Geotalea uraniireducens: one gene and its partner. The protein of the gene in region 2 binds, or shares a complex with, the protein of the main gene of each other region. Links are inferred from orthologs where the notes say so. Each region holds a gene or a part of one and is shown on either strand. Other genes may lie near its edges. The genes, in order: pfkA and rny.

Region 1 (8,543 bases), 1.5 Mb from region 2 along the record:
CGGAAATCATGACGGTCGACGTCAACGAGGAACTCGACCGGACGCTGAACGTCCTGATCCACGAAATCCCGCCGGGGACCGAGATCGTTCGGGAATACCGGCCACTGCCGCCGTTCCTCTGTGCGCCGGCGCTGCTCTGCCAGGCTTTGCTGAACATCATCCGCAACGCCTGCGAGGCCCGCCGGGAGGGGCTGCGGCTGACCGTCGCCACCGCCGGCGACGACCACGCCATCACGGTGCGGATTGCCGACAACGGCCCCGGGGTCCCCGAGCCGATCAGGGGGCGGATCTTCGAGCCGTTTTTCACCACCAAGGAGGTCGGGAAGGGGACCGGCATGGGGCTGGCGGTGGTTTACGATATCAGCAATGAACTGGGGGGAAGCGTCGAGCTGCTCTCGCCGCCGGACGGCGGTGCCTGCTTCGTCATGACGCTGCCGCTCCGGAGGAGTTGACCATGTCACGATATGCGGAACTGTTCAAGGCGGTGGGGCGCAGCGACGGCATGAATATCGCCGGCGACGACGTAGTCGATACCGAGCCCGATGAGACGGGCGGCGGCTTTACCCTTCTGTTCGTCGATGACGAGGAAGGGGTGCTGAAGGCGCTGCGGCGGATCTTCCTCGAAGAGAACTACGAGATCCTGACCGCCACCGCCGCCGACAAGGCCCTGGAAATCATGGAGCGGCAACCGGTCCACCTGGTCATTTCCGACCACCGGATGCCGGGGATGACGGGCGCCGAATTCCTCAAGGAAGTGCGCACCCGCTGGCCGGAGACGATCCGGATCATGCTGACCGGTTATGCCGACGTCCAGTCGATCATGGGCGCGGTGAAGGACGGGGCGGTCTACAAATTCATCACCAAGCCGTGGAACGATGAGGATCTGCGGCTGACGGTCAGCCTGGCCCTCCAGCAGTACGTGCTGTTGCGGGAGAACCGCAAGCTGAAGGAGGTTGCCCGTCGGCAACAGCTGAAGATCAAAAACTACGCCGGCCTGTTCGACAAGAGTCGCGGACTGATGGGGAACATCCTCGTCAACGAGGGGGTCATCAGCGGCGCCGACCTGGAACGGGCGAACGACAGCCTGCAACCCGACGAGTTCTTCGGCGACGTCCTGGTGCGGCTCGGCCTGGCGACGGAAGCGCAAATCCTCAAGGCGTTGCAGGCAAATCTCCACATCGAGCCGATCGATCTGCGGGAGGCGGCGATCTCGGCGGCTGCCGTCCGCTCGCTTCCCCGTGACCTTTGCGAGCGGAGCCGGCTGATTCCGGTCCGCCTTGAGGGGGGGCAGCTGACCATCGCCATGGCCGATCCGTCGGATATCCTCCTCTGCGACAACATCGCCATGGTCACCGGGCTGAAAGTGGTGCCGCTTTTGGCCGCCGGCTCGGAGATCGCCGCTCAGCTTCGGCGTTGTTACAGCGAAGGACCGGCGGGTGGTGACGGGCTCGACGAACTGGGCGAGCTCGAACCGCTGGACGAGATCGACATCGTTCTCGAAGAGGATGAGAAGGAGGTCAGCGTCGACGAACTGATCGGCTCGTCAAAGGTGCCGCCGATCATCCGCATCGTCAACGCGATCATTTCCGAGGCGATCCGCTACAAGGCGAGCGACATCCATGTTGAGCCGAAGACCAAGTACACGATCATCCGTTACCGGATCGACGGCATGCTGCATACCAAGTTGCGGATTCCTCCCGATCTCCACGCCGCAGTGGTGTCGCGGATCAAGATTCTCTCCAAGATGGACATCGCCGAGCGGCGCCGTCCCCAGGACGGGCGGATTACGGTCAAGTCGGGGACGCGGATCGTCGACCTGCGGGTCTCGTCGCTGCCGACCATCAACGGCGAAAAGATGGTATTGCGCATCCTCGACAAGAGCGGGGCGGTCAAGCGTCTCGAAGAACTGGGGGTGCTTCCCGACGATCTGAAGAAGATCGGTGCCATCAGCCGCAAGCCCCAGGGGGTGATCATCGCCACCGGCCCGACCGGCAGCGGCAAGACCACCATGCTCTACTCTCTGCTGTCGACCATGCTGCAGAGCAGCAAAAACTTCGAAACCATCGAGGAACCGGTCGAATATTTCGTCGAAGAGGCGAACCAGGTGTCGGTGCGGGACAAGATCGGCCTGACCTTCTCCCAGGTGCTCCGTGCCACCCTTCGCCAGGACCCGGACGTGATCCTGGTCGGGGAGGTCCGGGACTTCGATACCGCCGATGTGGCCTTCAAGGCGTCGCTGACCGGTCACATGGTGTTGACGACCCTCCATACCAACAACTCGGTGGCCTCGATCACCCGGCTGATGGATATGGGGATCAAGCCGTACATCATCGCCTCGGCTCTCGAAGGGATCATCGCCCAGCGGTTGGTCCGCCGCGTCTGCGACCATTGCCGCACCGCCGTCCCCCCCGATGTGGAGCTGACCACCCTGCTCCGTATCCCGCCGGGATACCTCGGCCATGAAATCTATGTGGGGAAAGGGTGCGACAAGTGCAACCAGACCGGCTACCTCGGTCGGACCGGGGTGTTCGAGATTTTCGTCATGAACGACGATTTCCGTCATTTCATCAGCAGCAACTACAAAGAGTCGGAACTGTTGCAGATGGCCCGGGCGACCGGGATGCGGACCCTGATCGAGGACGGGATGGAAAAGGTCCGGCGGGGGGAGACGACCTTGGAGGAGCTGGTGCGGGTGATCGGTCCGCAGATCGGTTACGAGCGCCAGTGCCTCGGCTGTAATCGGATTATCGACGCCAAGTTCCTCTTCTGCCCCCACTGCGGCGACGTCCGTCACGACGTCTGCCAGCAGTGCCGGATGCCGCTGGAGAGTGACTGGCTGGTCTGCCCGTTCTGCGGGACGAAACCGGCCGACGACTGTATCGCGCTGACGGAGGAGATATGAACCGGAAACTTTTGCTGGTGGACGACGAGCCGCAGATCATCGCGGCATTGCAACGGACGCTCGTTGACGAGCCGTTCGAGATTTTTACGGCCGGCAATGGCGAGGAAGGGCTGGCGGTCATGGAGCAGCACCGGCCGGCGGTGGTTATTTCCGACGAACGGATGCCCGGCATGGGAGGAGCCGAATTTCTGGCCGAGGTGCGGCAACGATATCCGGAGACGGTGCGGCTGATGCTGACCGGCCATGCCAGCCTCGAAGCGACGATCAACGCGGTCAACCGGGGGGAGATTTACCGCTTCTTCACCAAGCCGTGGGATAGCCTCGAACTGCAGCTGGCGTTGCGCGCCGCTTTCGAGAAACACGCCCTGGAGGAGGAGAATCGCCGGCTCCTCCGGACGGTACGGCGCCAGTCCCGGGAGTTAAAGCTACTGGAAGAGAAATACCCCGGCATTACGGTGGCCGAACGGGACGAGGCCGGGGTCTTCGTCCTTCCCGACTTGTCGGACGAGGAACTGGCCGCCGCCATCGAGCGGTGCAACCGGAGCTAGCGGCCCGCCATCAAATACCGAGGACTTCCGCCAGTCGCAGCACTTCGTCCTGTGGGCGCTTTTCCCCCCTGATGACATCTTCCAGGGGGGTGGCGAGGATGGCGTTGCAGGAGAGGCCGACCATCATCCCCTGCTGTCCGGAGATAAGCAGTTCAACGGCCTTCTTGCCGAACCGGCTCGCCAGCAGCCGGTCGAAGACCGTCGGCGCGCCGCCCCGCTGGTAGTGACCGAGGACGGTCACCCGGGTTTCGAAGCCGATGGCATCCTTGATGCTATGGGCGACCTCCTGGGCGTGGCCGGCCCCCTCGGCGAGGATGATGATCGCGTTGTCCCGGCCCTCTTCGTAACGGCAGCGCAGTTGCTGGCAGATTTCGGCCAGATCGAATTCCCGCTCCGGCACCAGCGCGTATTCGGCACCGGTGGCGATGGCGGCGACGCTGGCCAGGTAGCCGGAATTGCGTCCCATCACCTCGATGACGAAGGCGCGGGCGTGGGAACTGGCGGTGTCCTTTATGCAGTCGACGGCGTAGATGATGTTGTTCAGCGCCGTGTCGACGCCGAGGGCCATGTCGGTATAGGGGATATCGTTGTCGATGCTGGCCGGGATGCCGATGACCGGATAGCCGAGCCGATGGAGGGCGAGCGCCCCGCAGAGGGAGCCGTCGCCGCCGAGAATCACCAGCCCGTCGACCCCCATGGCGCGGAGAGCCGCTACCGCCTGCTCTTGCCCCTCTGTCGTGCGGAACTCGGCGGAACGGGCCGACTGGAGGAAGGTCCCCCCCCGGTGAAGGATATTGGAGACCGCCCGACTGTCGAGCTGGATACAGTCGCCCTTCATCAGCCCCGCGTAGCCCTTGCGGAAACCGACGACTTCGAGGTTCAGGCGGAGCGCGGTCCGGACCGCCGCCCGGATGGTGGCGTTCATGCCGGAACAGTCACCGCCGCTGGTAAGAATCCCGATCTTCTTCATGGTCTCTTCCTTTCCGACACCGGGTCCAGGGGAGCCCGAGGAATGCTGATACCTATTGTTCCGCCTCTTCCCTGGCGCGCAGCCAGTCGAGCCGTTCCTTGATCGTCTTCTCGTAGCCCCGCCCGGTCGGTTCGTAGAACCGCTTTCCCTGCAACCGCTCCGGCAGGTAATCCTGCACGGCGAAGCCTTCCTGGTAATCGTGGGCATACTTGTAGCCCTGGTGATAGCCCAGCTCCTTCATCAGCTTGGTCGGCGCATTGCGAATGTGGAGCGGTACCGGGAGCGCTCCGCTTTTCCGTACCTCCGCCAGGGCGGCGTCGATGCCGACGTACGACGCGTTCGACTTGGGGGCAGTGGCGAGATAGGTAACCGCCTGCCCCATGATGATCCGCCCTTCCGGCATGCCTACCAGTTGGAACCCCTGCAGCGCGGCAATGGCGACCTGTAGTGCCCGGGGATCGGCGTTACCGATGTCTTCGCTGGCCAGGATTACCATCCGCCGGAGGATGAACAGCGGGTCTTCGCCCGCCTCGATCATCCGCGCCAGCCAGTAGAGCGCCCCATCCGGATCGCTGCCGCGCATCGATTTGATGAAGGCCGAGATGACGTTGTAGTGTTCTTCTCCCCCCTTGTCGTAGAGGAGCGGTTTTTTCTGGACCGCCTCGCGGACCGTCTCCAGGTCGATGATCCCGTTTTGGGCCAAGCGGACCGCGGTCTCCAGGGTGTTGAGGGCAACCCGGCCATCCCCCCCCGCCTGCTCGGCAATGTAGGCAATTGCCTCGTCGTCGGCCCTCAGTTCCCGCTCGCCCAGCCCCCGCTCCCGGTCGGCGAGGGCATGGCGGAGGATCTTTTCCACGTCGTCGTCGGCCAGCGGGGAGAGAACCAGCACCTTGCAGCGGGAGAGCAGCGGCGCGATAACTTCGAAAGAAGGGTTCTCGGTCGTGGCGCCGATGATGGTGAAGGTTCCCCGCTCCACATAGGGCAGAAAGGCGTCCTGCTGGGTTTTGTTGAAGCGGTGGATCTCGTCGACGAACAGGATGGTGTTTTTCCCGTGGTACTTGCGCGCCTCTTCCGCTTCCTTGACCAGTTCCCGAATCTCCTTAACCCCGGAGAGGATGGCCGAGAAAAAAATGAAGTGGGACTTGGTCGCGTTGGCGATTACCCGGGCGAGGGTGGTCTTGCCGGAGCCGGGCGGCCCCCAGAAAATGAGGGAGGTCAGGGTGTCCGACTCGATCAGCCGGCGCAGCAGCTTCCCTTCACCGAGCAGGTGCTCCTGGCCGACGTACTCGTCGAGGGTGCGGGGGCGCATCCGTTCGGCGAGTGGGGCATCCTTGAGGGTTTCACTGGCGGCAGTCGTGTCGAAAAGATCCATGAATCGGTTTCCTGGCGGGGCTATTCCGCGGCGGCACTCTGCCGGTATTCCAGCACCGGATGGATTTCCATCCGCTCAACCCCCCAGATTTCCCGGGCGTAGTCGGCAATGGTCCGGTCGCTGGAGAATTTGCCTATCCCGGCGCAGTTGAGGATCGCCCGGCGCGCCCATTCGTCCTGGTTCAGGTAAAGGGCGCTCACTTCCTCCTGGCAGGCGATGTAAGAGGCGTAGTCCGCGAGGAGCATGTAATAGTCTCCCTGGTTGAGCAGGGTGTCGACGATGGGGCGGAACAGCTCCCGGTTGGTCGGCGAGAAAGTCCCTTCGGCGATCATGTTCAGTCCTTTTTTCAGCTCGGCATTGCGGTTGTAATAGTCGCGGGGTACGTACCCCTTGCGGCGCAGCTCCTCGACTTCCCCGGCGTTCATGCCGAAGATGAAGATGTTCTCCCGTCCCACTTCTTCCATGATCTCGATATTGGCGCCGTCGAGGGTGCCGATGGTCAGGGCGCCGTTGAGGGCGAATTTCATGTTGCCGGTTCCCGACGCTTCGGTGCCGGCAGTGGAAATCTGCTCCGACAGGTCGGCGGCAGGGAAGATCTTCTCCGCCAGCGAGACTCCGTAATTGGCGAGAAAGACCACCTTCAACCGGTCGCCGACCGCCGGATCGCCGTTGACCGTCTCGCCGACGGCGTTGATCAGCCGGACGATCAGCTTGGCGAGATAATAAGCGGGAGCGGCCTTGCCGCTGAAGATTATCGTGCGCGGCACCTGGTCCACCGCCGGATTTTCCTTGATCCGGTTGTAGAGTGTAATGACGTGGAGGATGTTCAGCAACTGCCGCTTGTATTCGTGAATCCGCTTTACCTGGCAGTCGAACATCGAGTCGATGTTGACCTCGATGCAATTGTGCTTGCGGATGTACTCGGCCAGCCGCTGTTTGTTCTGCCGCTTGACTTCCCGCCATTCGGCAACAAAGGCGGGATCGTCGATGAGGGGGCGGAGCTGCTGCAGCTGATAAAGGTCGGTGACCCAGCCCTCGCCGATGGCCTTGCCGATGAGCGCTGCCTGCCCCGGATTGGCACCTTTGAGCCAGCGGCGCTGGGTGATGCCGTTGGTCTTGTTGTTGAACCGTTCCGGGTACATTTCGTAGAAGTCGCGGAAAACGCTCTCTTTGAGGATTTCCGTATGCAGGGCGGCCACGCCGTTGACCGAGTGGCTGCCGACGATGGCCAGGTTGGCCATCCGCACCTTGCGTTCCCAGTGCTCTTCGATGAGCGACATCCGCTCCAGCTTGCCGATATCGCCGGGGAAACGACTGCGGACTTCGGCCAGAAAACGGTCGTTGATCTCGTAAATGAGCTGCAGGTGGCGGGGGAGGATCTGTTCGAAGAACCAGATCGGCCATTTTTCCAGCGCCTCGGGAAGAATCGTGTGATTGGTATAGGCGAAGGTCCTAGTGGTGATATCCCAGGCCGTTTGCCAGTCGAGGCGGAAATGATCGAGCAAAAGTCGCATCATTTCCGGAATCGCCAGGGCCGGATGGGTGTCGTTTAGCTGGATGGCGACCTTGTCGGGAAGTAGCCGCAGATCGTCGTGCATTTTCCGGAAACGGTAGATGACGTCGTGAAGGGTTGCCGAGGCGAGAAAATATTCCTGCTTGAAACGGAGTTCCTTCCCCTCCGGGACGTGGTCGGCGGGATAGAGGACCTTGGAGATATTTTCCGTCATCATTTTCTTTTCGACGGCGCGAATGTAGTTTCCTTCATTAAAGAAGGTGAGGTCGAATTCACGGGTCGATTTGGCGGTCCAGAGCCGCATCGTGTTGACGGTGTTGGTGCCGTAGCCGGGAATCGGCGTGTCGTAGGCCATCGCCATGACGTCGTCGGTATCGATCCAGTCGAAGATGCTGTTCGCCTCGCCGTCCTTTCGCTCGACTACCCGGCCGTTGAATTTGATGACGTGCAGATGCTCCTGCCGGTCCATTTCCCATGGGTTCCGGTAGCGGAGCCAGTTGTCGGGAATCTCCACCTGAGCCCCGTCGACGATGTTCTGGCGGAAAATGCCATATTCGTAGCGGATGCCGTAGCCGTATGCCGGAATCCCCATGGTGGCCATGGAATCGAGGAAGCAGGCGGCCAGCCGGCCGAGCCCCCCGTTGCCGAGGCCGGCGTCCTGTTCCTGGTTCATGATGTCGTCAAGGTCGTAGCCGAGGGAATTCATCGCCTCCCGGAAATTGTCGAGCAACCCCAGGTTGACGAGGCTGTTTTCCAGCGTTCGTCCCATCAGAAATTCCATGGAAAGATAGTAGACCCGCTTCGGGTCGTCGTTGTAATAGGCCTGCTGCGTATCGAGCCAGCGTTCCACCATCCGGTCGCGTACCGCGTAGGCCAGGGCATTGAACAGGTCATGGCGGGTCGCCGAGTATTTATCCTTGCCAAGCGTATACTCAAGATGCTCAAGGAAGGACTTGATGATGAGCATCATCATGTCGAGTTCGGCAGATTCCGCAGTCGCGTTGAGGAGCTCGTCATTCATAGATCACCTTGATTTAATGGGGGCTTATTAACCAATAGTGCCCTGCAGTCGGGACGTTAGGGTGCTAAACGGGGGAATTTCCAATGGACATGCCCCCTGATATATGTTAGTAAATTCCATACATATATCACAACACCAAGGCCCGCACGATGAAAAAAATCGCCATCTTCGCCAAGGTTCACGATCCCCGCTGCCAGGGAGTGGCCGGGGAACTGGT
Region 2 (4,041 bases):
TCGTCAGCCACCTTTTCGCCGTTGACCTTCACCCCTCCCTGCTGGATTGCCCGGCGCCCCTCACTGTTGGACTTCACCAGCGCTGCTTCGGCCAAAACACGGAACAGCTGGGTGGCGCCGGCTGTCGCCGCCAGGGTGACGACTGGCATATCTTCAGGGATCTGATTATCGCGGAACCGCCGGACAAAGGCCTCCTCGGCTGTTTGCGCTGCCGACTGGCCATGATACCGGGCAACGATTTCACGTCCCAGCTGCTTTTTGACCTCCATCGGATGGAGCTCACCCGCCTTGAGACCGGCCTTGAGGCGCTCCAGGTCGGCGATGGACATATCACTGAGCAACTCATAGTAACGAAGCATCAACTCGTCGGAGATTGACATCACCTTGCCAAACATCTCCTCGGCCGGCTCATTGATCCCGATGTAGTTCCCCAACGACTTGCTCATCTTGTTGACACCGTCCAGCCCCTCGAGCAGCGGCATCGTAATAACTGTTTGCGGCGCCTGTCCCCATTCGCGCTGCAGTTCGCGGCCGACAAGCAGATTGAATTTCTGGTCGGTACCGCCAAGCTCGACATCGGCCGTGAGGGCTACGGAATCATACCCCTGGATGAGCGGGTAGAGGAATTCGTGAATACTGATCGGCAGCTGATTCGCAAAACGCTTGCCGAAGTCATCCCGTTCGAGCATGCGGGCAACGGTGTATTTTGCCGCCAGGGTAATCATGTCGGAGGCGTTCAGCTTGGCCAGCCAGTCCGAATTGAACACGACCCTAGTATTGTCCGGGTCGAGAATCTTGAAAACTTGTTCTTTGTAAGTTTCGGCATTTGCCAACACGTCCTCACGGGTAAGCGCCTTGCGTGTTTCCGATTTGCCGGTCGGGTCGCCGATCATGCCGGTAAAGTCACCGATCAGAAAGTATACCTGGTGGCCGAGCTGCTGAAACTGGCGGAGCTTGTGGAGGAGCACCGTATGGCCGAGATGAAGGTCCGGCGCAGTCGGATCGAAGCCTGCCTTGATTTTGAGCGGCACACCGGTTTTAAGCGATTTTTCAAGCTTCTGTTCCAACTCGTTTTCAAGAAGGATTTCAACCGCCCCCCTCTTGATGATTGCCATCTGCTCCGCAACTGACATCACGTGTTACGCCCTCCTCATCAACACGAAATTGATACCCGCTCGATCGCCAGCGCCTTGCCGGTCGTTTCGTCGACTTCAACAACGACGCCGTTCAACCGAACATCTTTCTTGGCTACCTCAAAGCGGACAGGAATCTGGGTAAGAAACTTCTCCATCGCCAGCTCTTTTTTGATCCCGATGACCGAATCGAAACTGCCGGTCATTCCTGCGTCGGTGAGATACGCCGTGCCGCCGGGAAAAATCCGCTCATCGGCGGTCTGTACATGGGTATGAGTACCGATAACAGCGCTCACCTTACCGTCCAGGTACCAACCGAGGGCGATCTTCTCCGAGGTCGCCTCGGCATGGAAATCCACCAGAATTATGTTCGTTTCCTGCCTGAGGCGGTCGACCTCATAATCGGCACAACGAAAAGGGCAGTCGAGGTTATTCATGAACACCCGCCCCTCCAGGTTCAGGACCCCGACCTTGACCCCGCCGGCCGTCCGGACGACGACACTCCCCCGGCCGGCCGTCTCTGGGGGATAATTGGCCGGTCTGATCAGCCGCTCTTCACGACGGATGTAAGGAACCGACTCCTTCTTGTCCCAGATATGGTTGCCGCTGGTCAAGACGTTGACCCCCAAGCCAAAAAGCTCTTTGGCGGTCTCTTCGGTGACACCGAACCCGCCGGCCGAATTTTCTCCGTTGGCAATCACCAGGTCGAGCTGATAACGGTCGACCAACCGATGGAGTTCACGTCCGACAGCCTGCCGGCCAGGGCTACCAATGATATCGCCGATAAAGAGCAGCTTAACGGGCATACTCGATGGCTCTGGTTTCCCGAATGACGTTTACTTTGATCTGCCCGGGGTAGGTCATTTCCGCTTCGATCTTTTTCGCAATATCCTTAGCCAGTACCACTGCCCGTTCGTCGGAGACGTCCTCGCTGGCAACCATGACCCGGATCTCGCGCCCGGCCTGAATGGCAAACGAATTGCTTACGCCGCCGAAAGAACTGGCGATCCGCTCCAGATCTTCAAGCCGCTTGACGTAGGTCTCCATCATTTCCCGCCGTGCGCCGGGACGGGCTCCGGAAAGGGCGTCCGCCGCCTGGACCAGCACCGCCAGCACCGAGTTCGGTTTCTCGTCTTCGTGATGCGCCATGATCGCGTGGACGATCTTGGGCGATTCGCCGTACTTCCGCGCCAGCTCGGCGCCGATCACCGCGTGGGACCCTTCGACCTCATGGTCAACAGCCTTGCCGAGATCGTGCAGCAGTCCGGCCCGCTTCGCCTGCTTGACGTTAACGCCGAGCTCGGCGGCCATAATACCGCAAAGGAAGGCGACTTCAAGGGAATGCTGGTAGACGTTCTGACTGTAGGATGTCCGGTATTTGAGCCGGCCGATCAGCTTGAGGATTTCCGGATGGATACCGTGAACACCCAGATCAAAGGCCGCCTGGTCGCCGGCCTCCTTGATCACCTGCTCAACTTCTTCCTCGGCCTTGGCAACCACCTCTTCGATCCGCCCCGGATGGATCCGCCCGTCGGAAATGAGTTTCTCCAGGGCAATCTTGGCAACCTCCCGTCTGACCGGATTGAAACCGGAAAGGATAACCGCTTCCGGAGTATCGTCGATGATCAGATCGATGCCGGTCGCCGCTTCGAGTGCCCGGATATTCCGACCCTCGCGGCCGATGATCCGACCTTTCATCTCGTCGGAAGGAAGCGCCACGACCGAAACCGTCTTCTCCGCCACATATTCGCCGGCATACCGCTGGATGGCCAGCGCCATGATTTCCTTCGATTTCTTGTCGGCGGTTTCCCGTGCCTCTTCCTCAATGGCCTTGATCCGCTTGGCGGCATCAAGTTTGGCCTCGCTCTCCATGGTTTCCATGAGGAGCTTCTTGGCTTCGGAAGAGGTCATCCCGGAAATGGTCTCCAGCTTTTCCCGCTGTTCGGCAACAAGACCGTCGAGCTTTTCCTCCTTCTGCGCAAGGGATTGTTCCCGGGCGTACAGCGATTGCTCTTTTTTCGCCATATCGGCGTCACGCTGGTCGAAGAGATTCATCTTTTTGTCAAGATTCTCTTCTTTCTGTTGCAACCGCTTCTCCAACGCCTGGAGGTCTTTGCGTTTTTCCTTGGTTTCCCGCTCGAATTCAGCCTTGGCCTCGTACTCGGCATCCTTCGCCTGCAGGGCCGCTTCCTTTGTTATCGTTTCCGCTTCACGCTTTGCATCATCGACGATTCTGGAGGCATGATCTTCCGCTTTGCTGACAAGCGCATCGGAAAGCCTCTTCCGCAAAAAATTCCCGACAAAAAAACCGATCGCCGCCGCAACAACAATAAAGGTGATTGCCAGTTCTATCTTCAATGCTTTGATACCTCCCCTGGTATATTCTAACCGAGCGGCCGGATAATCCGTGTCTCGGTGATGATTCGATCTACAGCCACATCATGGGGCTCGCCGGCAATTTCCGCCACAAGCTGAAAATCGTAACAGAAAGCGACGAGCCTCCCCTGCCCTTCGAGATGATGCACGGCACGGTCGTAATACCCCTTGCCATAACCGACCCGGCGGCCGCCGAGATCAAACGCCACGCCCGGCACCACGACGAGATCGGCACATTCCACCGGCACAACGCCCTCAGTCGGGCAAGGCTCCGGGATACCGTAAGCTCCCGGCTGCAGTTGACCATGATCGGCAACCGCCACGAAGCGGAGACTGTCATCGCAGACAGCCGGGAAAAGCACTGTCTTCCCGGCCGCGAGTGCCGCAGCCATCACTTTGTCCGTAGCCACTTCTCCATGAATCGGCGCATAGAGGGCAACCACCTGCGCCGCCCGGAATTCGGGAGATGCAATGAGCGTCAGCTGAATGCGATCCCCCGCCTCGGCAAGCTCCCCGGCCGAATGCTGCTTCC

What was found.
Region 1: rny (region 2) and pfkA share a complex: the UniProt entries of both Bacillus subtilis proteins name them as parts of the possible RNA degradosome complex. The link is inferred for Geotalea uraniireducens from one-to-one orthologs.

The regions. Positions count from the first base shown.
Region 1 is NZ_AP027151.1:2,862,749-2,871,291, reverse strand. The notes cover bases 2,441-5,279. They hold pfkA (6-phosphofructokinase), read right to left. Parts: upstream 4,421-5,279; coding sequence 3,461-4,420; downstream 2,441-3,460. Other genes in these bases: QMN23_RS13425 (replication-associated recombination protein A), read right to left, coding at 4,473-5,279; QMN23_RS13435 (response regulator), read left to right, coding at 2,899-3,450; QMN23_RS13440 (ATPase, T2SS/T4P/T4SS family), read left to right, coding at 2,441-2,902. In the rest of the region: QMN23_RS13445 (sensor histidine kinase), read left to right, coding at 1-452; more of QMN23_RS13440, read left to right, coding at 455-2,440; more of QMN23_RS13425, read right to left, coding at 5,280-5,792; QMN23_RS13420 (glycogen/starch/alpha-glucan phosphorylase), read right to left, coding at 5,813-8,326; QMN23_RS13415 (NAD(+)/NADH kinase), read left to right, coding at 8,476-8,543. UniProt on the Bacillus subtilis protein: Catalyzes the phosphorylation of D-fructose 6-phosphate to fructose 1,6-bisphosphate by ATP, the first committing step of glycolysis.
Region 2 is NZ_AP027151.1:1,403,157-1,407,197, reverse strand. The notes cover bases 1,211-4,041. They hold rny (ribonuclease Y), read right to left. Parts: upstream 3,492-4,041; coding sequence 1,929-3,491; downstream 1,211-1,928. Other genes in these bases: QMN23_RS06500 (5-formyltetrahydrofolate cyclo-ligase), read right to left, coding at 3,518-4,041; QMN23_RS06510 (TIGR00282 family metallophosphoesterase), read right to left, coding at 1,211-1,939. Outside these bases: tyrS (tyrosine--tRNA ligase), read right to left, coding at 1-1,133; more of QMN23_RS06510, read right to left, coding at 1,154-1,210. UniProt on the Bacillus subtilis protein: Endoribonuclease that initiates mRNA decay. Initiates the decay of all SAM-dependent riboswitches, such as yitJ riboswitch. Involved in processing of the gapA operon mRNA, it cleaves between cggR and gapA.